Regions from separate parts of the Alkalibacillus sp. S2W genome, predicted to be linked through region 2. Evidence: riboswitches for the same ligand, from Rfam matches in the RefSeq annotation. Region 2 holds a riboswitch; each other region holds the start of a gene.
What was found. A riboswitch is a leader RNA that binds a small molecule or an ion and turns the genes downstream of it on or off. The one in region 2 is predicted to bind S-adenosylmethionine.
Positions count from the first base shown of each region.

Region 1: linked by a shared signal. The riboswitch ahead of metK (methionine adenosyltransferase) and the one ahead of metX (homoserine O-acetyltransferase MetX) in region 2 are both predicted to bind S-adenosylmethionine.
Region 3: linked by a shared signal. The riboswitch ahead of ACKXGF_RS10985 (methionine ABC transporter ATP-binding protein) and the one ahead of metX (homoserine O-acetyltransferase MetX) in region 2 are both predicted to bind S-adenosylmethionine.
Region 4: linked by a shared signal. The riboswitch ahead of ACKXGF_RS06095 (5-methyltetrahydropteroyltriglutamate--homocysteine S-methyltransferase) and the one ahead of metX (homoserine O-acetyltransferase MetX) in region 2 are both predicted to bind S-adenosylmethionine.

Region 1 is NZ_CP177234.1:1,995,435-1,997,641, reverse strand. It holds gene pckA (phosphoenolpyruvate carboxykinase (ATP)) at 1-597, opposite strand, end outside; SAM riboswitch class I at 799-904, shown strand; gene metK (methionine adenosyltransferase) at 1,120-2,207, shown strand, end outside.
Region 2 is NZ_CP177234.1:229,342-231,548, reverse strand. It holds gene metX (homoserine O-acetyltransferase MetX) at 1-773, opposite strand, end outside; SAM riboswitch class I at 864-975, opposite strand; gene ACKXGF_RS01325 (rhodanese-related sulfurtransferase) at 1,052-2,029, opposite strand.
Region 3 is NZ_CP177234.1:2,058,641-2,060,847, forward strand. It holds gene ACKXGF_RS10985 (methionine ABC transporter ATP-binding protein) at 1-895, opposite strand, end outside; SAM riboswitch class I at 980-1,091, opposite strand; SAM riboswitch class I at 1,183-1,291, opposite strand; gene ACKXGF_RS10990 (TlpA family protein disulfide reductase) at 1,389-1,817, shown strand; gene ACKXGF_RS10995 (thioredoxin family protein) at 2,200-2,207, opposite strand, start outside.
Region 4 is NZ_CP177234.1:1,118,062-1,120,268, forward strand. It holds gene ACKXGF_RS06095 (5-methyltetrahydropteroyltriglutamate--homocysteine S-methyltransferase) at 1-854, opposite strand, end outside; SAM riboswitch class I at 951-1,048, opposite strand; gene ACKXGF_RS06100 (SCO family protein) at 1,110-1,703, opposite strand; gene ACKXGF_RS06105 (metallophosphoesterase) at 1,840-2,207, opposite strand, start outside.

The DNA of each region.
Region 1 (2,207 bases), 1.0 Mb from region 2:
CGATTTCTTAATTTCACCAGCATATTCTGTTCCACCAATTAAAACAATTCGATGCTTGAAGGAAACAATAATAAAAGTTTCTGAATTTGTTCCATCCGTTTCTGGGTCCGCTTTAAAGTGTGGAGCAGAAATAACCGAGAATTTGGTTTCATGCTCTGATAATTCCTCAGCACTTGGACGAATGAACATCTGATTAGCAAACAAATTATGCCAAGCAAATTCTGTGATCACTTCAATGGGAAGGCGATGTTTTTCATCGGCTCCAGCAAATCCTTTAAAGGAAAATAGTTGGTCACGTTCAGCTAAATAATCCGTCACTTTATGCAAAAGATTATTAAATACGCTTTCGTCTATAGGTTGATTAACCTCGCCCCAATCGATGCGATCTTTCGTCTCTTCATCTTCAACGATGAATTTATCCTTGGGTGAGCGACCAGTATAATGGCCAGTTGTTGCTCTGATGGCACCAGTTGAGGTTAAAATTCCTTCATCACGTGCTAAAATATTTTCAACTAGTTCCGCAATGGATAAATTTTTATCCGTCTGATTAGCGTTTGATAATTGTGATACCAGTGTATCAGCTTCAATAGTTTTCATTACCAGATCACCCTTTATATAAAATATGTATTTATGTATATGACATAATTCGTTATTAGTATAACACATTTTATAAATTAAACCACACTATTTATAAAATTTTTACACGGATTTTAGTGAAATCTTGCCATTACTAAATGAAGGTGTCAAAAGTTGACACGAAATAAGCCTCACGTTATGATATAGCAGTAAACGGTATTTCTCTTATCCAGAGTAAGTGGAGGGAACAGGCCCGATGAAGCTCGGCAACCATCACATTTGTGACAGGTGCTCATCCTGATGCAAGGGGACCCTTGGACGATAAGAGCGAAAGGCTATACATACCTTTCCCTTGTCTAAATTGGGAAAGGTTTTTTTATTGGTATAAGGTTTGTTTGTATTGAAACTATGAATTAACTTTATTCTAACAGAGCCGATTATCGAAAATAAAGCAAAACTATAAAGGAACCATGAAGTGAACCCATGCTTTGTACAAAGGGTATGAAATCCGTTCCATTAAACAAATGAGGAGGATCTCTAGTTATGACGAAACAACGTCGTCTCTTTACATCTGAATCTGTGACAGAAGGCCATCCTGACAAAATGTCTGACCAAATTTCCGATGCGATTTTAGATGAAATCGTTTCTCGTGATCCCAATGCACGCGTCGCCTGTGAAACGACGATCACAACAGGACTAGTCTTAGTATCAGGTGAAATCTCAACATCAACCTATGTCGATATTCCGACGATTGTGCGTGATACAGTAAAAGATATTGGTTATACGCGTGCTAAATATGGCTTTGATTATGAAACATGTGCTGTATTAACATCGATTGATGAACAGTCGGCTGATATTGCCCAAGGGGTTGATGAGGCTTATGAAAAACGGGAAGGTCAAATGTCAGATGAAGAAATTGAGTCTATAGGTGCTGGTGACCAAGGTTTAATGTTTGGTTACGCTAGCAACGAGACGAAAGAATTAATGCCACTGCCCATTTCATTAGCTCATAAACTATCCAAACGAATGGCAGATGTCAGAAAAACTGAATTAATCCCATATTTACGACCAGATGGTAAGACACAAGTAACTGTGGAATATGATGAAAATGGAGAAGCAGAACGTGTCGATACGATTGTCATTTCAACACAACACCATCCTGAAATTGACCTCGAACAAATTAAAGCCGATTTAAATGAACATGTGATTAAGCCTGTTGTATCAGAGAACTTAATTGATGATAAGACGAAATTCTTCATTAACCCAACAGGTCGATTTGTCATCGGAGGTCCTCAAGGTGATGCTGGACTGACAGGACGTAAAATCATTGTCGATACCTATGGGGGTTATGCTCGTCATGGTGGCGGTGCCTTTAGTGGTAAAGACGCGACTAAAGTGGACCGATCAGCGGCTTATGCGGCACGTTATGTGGCGAAAAATATTGTCGCAGCTGGACTTGCTGATCAATGTGAAGTTCAATTAGCTTATGCGATTGGTGTGGCTCAACCAGTGTCAATTGCTGTTGATACGTTTGGAACAGGTCAAGTTTCAGAAGAGAAATTAGTCGAAGCCGTGCGCGATACGTTTGATTTACGCCCGGCAGGTATAATAAAAATGTTAGATCTCCGTCG
Region 2 (2,207 bases):
ATCGCCTCTAACAAAACTAAGTAACTATTCGCATCAAAACGTTCGGCAATTTGTTCTGCCTGATAGTTTAAATAATGCACGACTTGATATTGATCACCATCGTGCTCTCGGTTAAACCGCGATTGGAATAACGGCGCAGAACGATAGGTAATCATGCCAATCGAACGTGCTAAACCAAGTCCGTCTTTCGGGATTTTTCCTTGCTGCCAATTAGGATCTTGGCGGATCGCTTGAGCCGAAATATGATTAAACGCGATTGCGTAATCACTGAACTGAGGTGTAATTGCTAGTGGAATAATCGATTTAATAAACCACGGATACATCACCGCCCACTCCAGCACTTGCATGCCCCCTAATGAACTTCCCATAACAGAATGGAGTTGATGAACACCTAACTTTTTTAAAGCTAAAAATTGAATCTCGACTAAGTCACGGACTGTTAAAGTCGGAAAATCAGCACCATATATCTGGCCCGTTTCTGGACTTAGCGATAAGGGCCCTGTAGAGCCATGACATCCACCTAATGTATTAAAAGTGATCACCTCATATTGATCGAGATCAACATAACCTCCTTCATGGATTAACCCTCGCCACCATCCAGGGGAATCTTCTGTACCTACTGTGATATGATTGCCTGTTAAAGCATGGCAAACGAGGATGATGGGTTTACCTTTTGTTCCAGCGCGTTCATAAACAAGTTCAATTTCTTCAAGAAACGTCCCTGACTCTAACGTCACGTTCGGAATAGCTACACGATCAGTGACTCGGTTCATATTGCTGTCATCCTTTCGCTTTCAAAACCATAAAAAAACCTCCCTATCTTTGAAAGATAGAGAGGTGTAAATAGACGAATCCATTTGTCTCTCTCATCTCCCAAAGCAAACACTTGCTTCGCAGGAATTAGCACCTTTCAAACCGTTGTTCGAAGGTTGCCGGGCGTCGTCGGGCCAGTCCCTCAGCCACTCTTGATAAGAGTTTAAATTGTTATACAATTTTGTTAATTAAATTATATGCATCTTACCACTTACTTATTTTTAAGTCAATAACCAGATTAAACCTCTTGTTTTTTTGAAGCTTCAATCTTAGCTAATTTCGCTTGCACTTCTTCTTCAGATAAACCGTGTTCCTCGATATAGCGATTGCGAGGGTGCTCACGGCATTCAGGTGAACAACTTCTCATAAAGAAATGTTCATTCTCTTCTGAAGCTAGTAACTGTTCGTTACAATCCGGGTTCGCGCAGTTAATATAACGTTCACATGGCTCACCTGTGAAATAGTCGCGACCTACGACATTGTGTTCAACTTGATTAATCGGTACTGTAATGCGTTCATCAAAAACATAGCATTGACCATCCCATAGATCTCCTTGAACTTCAGGGTCTTTACCATATGTGACGATGCCACCATGTAACTGACCGACATCATCTATACCTTCGTCCTTTAACCAACCTGTAAAACGCTCACAACGAATTCCACCTGTACAGTACGTTAAGACACGTTTACCTTCAAGCATGTCTTTGTTTTCCTTAATCCAATCAGGTAGTTCGCGAAATGTGCGAATGTTCGGGCGAATGGCGCCACGAAAATGGCCAACATCATACTCATAATCATTACGCGCATCTAGAATGATAGCATCATCACGTTGCATTTCTTCATGGAATTCTTTCGGATCAAGAAATTCAGCCGTATCTTCCATGGGTGACACGTCTTCTTCTTCATCCAAGCTTAAGTTCACGATTTCATCACGATGGCGAACATGCATCTTCTTAAATGCATGATCATCCGCTTCATCAATTTTGAATTCAATATCTGCAAAACGTGGGTCAGCACGTAAAGCTTCCATATACTTATTCGTTTGTTCCACCGTTCCTGAGACAGTCCCATTCAAACCTTCCTCAGCAACTAAAATACGACCCTTTAATCCTAGGTCAAAACAGAATTGTAAGTGCTCATCACGAAATGTTTCCGGATCCTCAATCGGAACATACTTGTAATAAAGCAATACTCTGTAATCCTTATTAGACATCATGATCACCTTGCTTTTATTTTTTTGCTTTACTAAAGTTTAGTGTTGATTTCAATTGATTTAGCACTAAGTTGTTGAACTGCGAGAAGCGAAGGTGGCGAATCCTGCGGGAACAGCACGAGTCTCAAGACCCCGCAGGAAGCGCTTTTCTTCCGAGGAGGCTTGAGCGTGCCCGCGGAAA
Region 3 (2,207 bases), 950 kb from region 2:
TCGACCCTTGTAAGATATTAACGTTAATATCAAATTGCTTCGACACATCGCTGATTAATGCCCGTTTCGCATTATGCCCAACAAAGTGTAACTTCACTACTTTGGAACGATCATCTGATGTAATAAAGTCCTTTAACTCTTCCACTGACCCTTCTTGAGGATTTAATTGTTGAACAAATCGCTTCGTCGTTTTCGATTGCGGGTTCATAAAGACATCTAAAACATCACCCTGTTCAACCACATGTCCTTGCTCCATCACGGCTACACGATGACAAATCTTTTGAATGACATGCATCTCATGCGTAATGAGAATAATCGTTAAATCGAGCTTTTCATTAATCGAAACGAGTAATTCTAAAATGTCATCCGTTGTCTCAGGATCGAGAGCTGATGTGGCTTCATCACATAACAATACTTTCGGGTCGTTCGCAAGTGACCTAGCAATCCCTACACGTTGCTTCTGACCACCACTTAATTGAGAAGGATAAGAATTTTCACGTCCTTTAAGCCCCACTAATTCGATGAGCTCAAGCACTTTTTCTTCACGATCAGCCTTTGGCACACCTGCTATTTCTAATGGAAATGCAATATTCTCAAAAACCGTTCGTGACCATAGTAAGTTAAAATGTTGAAAAATCATCCCGATTTTCTGCCGTTCAAGACGTAATTGCGCCTTACTGAGATCCGTCATATCTTGACCATTTAAAATAATTTCACCATCTGTCGGATCTTCTAGGCGATTGATTAATCGGACAAATGTACTCTTTCCTGCACCGCTATAACCAATCACCCCGTATATATCACCTTTTTCAATATCGATGGATACATCATCAACGGCTTGTACGGTTTGATCTTTTGTTTTAAAGGTTTTAGACAAATTATTGATCTTTATCACAGTTATGACCTCCTTGCTGCCAAAATAAAAAACCTTTCTGCTCCAATAAGAGAACAGAAAGGTTTGACGAATTAACCAATTGTTCTCTTATCTTTCAAAGCAAAATATGCTTTGAAGGAATTAGCACCTATCATGCCTCATACATGACGGTTGCTGGGTTTCGCAGGGCCTGTCCCTCCACCTCTCTTGATAAGAGATTTTAATGCATTATTCTTTTTATACGTTAATCTGTTAATGTGTTAATCACAAAAAAACTTTCTTGTAAGAACAAGAAAGAGGTTTACTCGATCTTATCTTACAATGCTTTCACATTGCAGGAATTAGCACCAATCATGTACGCTACATGACGGTTGCCGGGCTTCACAGGGCCTTTCCCTCCGCCTCTCTGGATAAGAAGTTTGTTATTCAACTTGCGATAAATTGTATGTTAGCATAGGAATAGATAATCGTCAAATACAACTTCAAAGAAAATTTCAATAAAAGGATGATGAAGATGAAAGCACCAACATTTGAATTGCCTTATTTAGATAACCCTGATCAAACGTTTAACCTTAGTGATGTAATAGGTGAAAAAGTGATCGTTCTCACTTTTTGGGCATCATGGTGTCCAGACTGTGCACGCGACTTGCCGAAAAAAGAACAGTTTTATAAGACGATGCGGCATAATAATATTGAAATGATGACAATCAATGTAACTGGCCGCGAACGTGATATGTCTGAAGCGCATAAATTCCAAGAACAATTTTTAACTCAGCCAGTCCTACAGGATCGTGGTCGAGAAATTTACGATTTATATCAAGGTGATGGTGTCCCGACAACCATTGTGATCGATTTAGATGGTAATATTGTCGGTCACTTCGGCGATAAAGACGACTTTGTTGAAGTCATTAAAATCATTGGCGATTACTTCCCAGCTCAATAAATCATTAAAAGCCCCGAACTTATCAGGTGAGTTCGGGGCTTTTAACGTTTAAGCTTTTATAGTTTTATTTTAATTTGATGTTGAGTTATAATCTCTTAGTTGTTGAATTGTGAGTAGCGTTGGTGTCGACATTAGTCTTCTGGGTCGTCGATGTTATAGTGCGTGTCTCGAGACCCCGCTGTGATACAGTGATACAGCGAAAAAGGCGCATGATACAGCGCAATTGGCGCTCTATACAGCGAAATCTCTCCATTATACAGCGAAACCATCGCTTGATACAGCGAAACCCCAACACATACAGCGAAACTAAACTATACACCGATAGCGGATCACAATTTCAACAACGGACTTTATCAAAGTTTATTGAATAACAATAACAGTTTTACGTTT
Region 4 (2,207 bases), 890 kb from region 2:
TGTTTTAAAGGTTCAAACCCGCCTGATCGTTCATCATACTCTAGAAAGAAACCGTCCACTTTTTCATAAGCAAATAATGTTGGGGCAATTAAGTCATAGCCACCTGAAAATGCCCAAGTTGAACGATAGTTACTACGGCATAAGTGTGTCGTGACATACAAATCATCTGGTTTGTGTTCTAAGCTGCCATTGACAACACGTAGCGCTAGATCGATAAGGTATTCACGCGAATATTGCCCATCATTAAATGGGATATCAGGTGCTGATAATCCAGCAATGTAGACATCATCAAATTGTAGGTAACGGACACCAGCATCATAAAATGCTTGAATCGCATCTTGGTAGGCTCGAATAATATCTGCTGCATACGTTTCGATGTCGGAATAGATCGATTCGTTTTGAATACCAGCATTAAAAAATTGATTAGGACTTGGAATGGTTAATTTGGCAACTGCTCGACCATTTACAATTTGGTTTAATGTTTTGAAGTCTTCTATAAAAGGGTGGTTAGGGTTAAAAGAAATACGCCCTGTATTACGAACATCATATCGTTCGGTTTCAGTATCGTTTGCGAATTGGAAGCCTGTTTCAGGTACATATCCCTCCATACCATGGAAATGCTCCATAAAATCTAAATGAAACCAAGTGCGTCGGAATTCGCCATCTGTAACAGCTTCTAATCCAATTTCTATTTGTTTATTAACAATGCGTTCAATTTCTTGATCTTCAACCTGTCGTAATGTCTCTTCATTAATGATGCCTTGCTTATAATCAGAGCGTGCTTGGTGAAGCCTTTCGGGTCTTAATAAACTCCCTACATGGTCAGCTCGAAACGGAACCTGATTTTTTGTCATGGTATATCCTTCGCTTTAAAGTATATGTTTGTAATGGATGTGAATCTCCATAAAAAAAGCCTCTTCCTAAGAAGAGACTCGTACGTGTTTGTTCTCTTCTTATCTTCTAGCGTTTGCTACTGGAATTAGCACAGTGTCAAGAACCTGTTGCTGAAGCTTCAAAGGGCCAGTCCCTCCACTTCTCTTGATAAGAATTGTATGAAATTTATTAAAGCACAACTTACATGATGACAAGACCACTGTCAATCACACTTATTAATTAACTGCTTTCAAGTCTTTAATAATATCATCCATTGCCTCATTGCTTGTACCAGAATAAGTCTTAATGACAGTACCTTCTGGATTAACTAAAGCAAATGATGTACCATGGTTGACTTGACTTTCACCATCCACTTTGGAGACGAGTGTATTGAAAGAATTTGCAGCGAAACTTTCGATTTCATTTTGGGAATAGCCTGTTAGAAAATCCCAATTGCTATAGTCGGCATTATACTTATCACCAAAAGCCTTTAATGTCTCAGGGTCGTCAACTTCAGGATCGACACTAAATGAAACAAAACGAACATCTAAATCTTCTTCAGCTGCTGTTTGTTGTAAACCAGCCATATTACCTGTCATAGGGGGGCATACTGTATTACAACTTGTGAAAATAAAATTAGCAACCCAATATTGTCCTTTGAGGTCTTCTAAGCTGACTGTTTCATTATCTTGATTCGTATATTCGAATGATTTAACTTCGACATCCAGCTCGGCTTCCAGTTCACTGGCTGAACTACCATTACAGGCGACAAGAAATGTCAGAATGCCTATGATGCTAAGTGGGATTACCCATTTAGATCGACTGATCATTTTATCAACTCCATTTATCAATCTTATCCGTTATTAATCACGCATTTAAAATTAATTTATACTTATTTTAACATGTTATAAAATAACGGCGTGTGACAGGAACGTGAATGTTTTTACAATTTCTTGACAAGCCACTTTAAGTGGCATTTAGTGTGATGACATTAATCTCAGGCCGGCAGAGAAACCGAAAAGGAAGCCGAGTCGTTCCTAAGCCGCGTGATGTTAACAAATGTAGTGGGCGCTCACCAATTGTTGTCTTACCTTCGACATATTTTTGCCCGAGAAGTGGTGTAATAATATAACCATAAAACGGAATCTGTACTTGGCCACCGTGGCTATGTCCTGATAATTGTAAGTCGAAGTTATAATCTTTGACTTCATCGGCATAATCTGGTTCGTGACACAAGAGTATGTTGAAAGTGTCTGACTTATCGTCTGGTATTAATTGGTTTAAGCGAGGATCTCCTAGTAATACATCGTCAACACCAGCTAGTAGTATTTGAC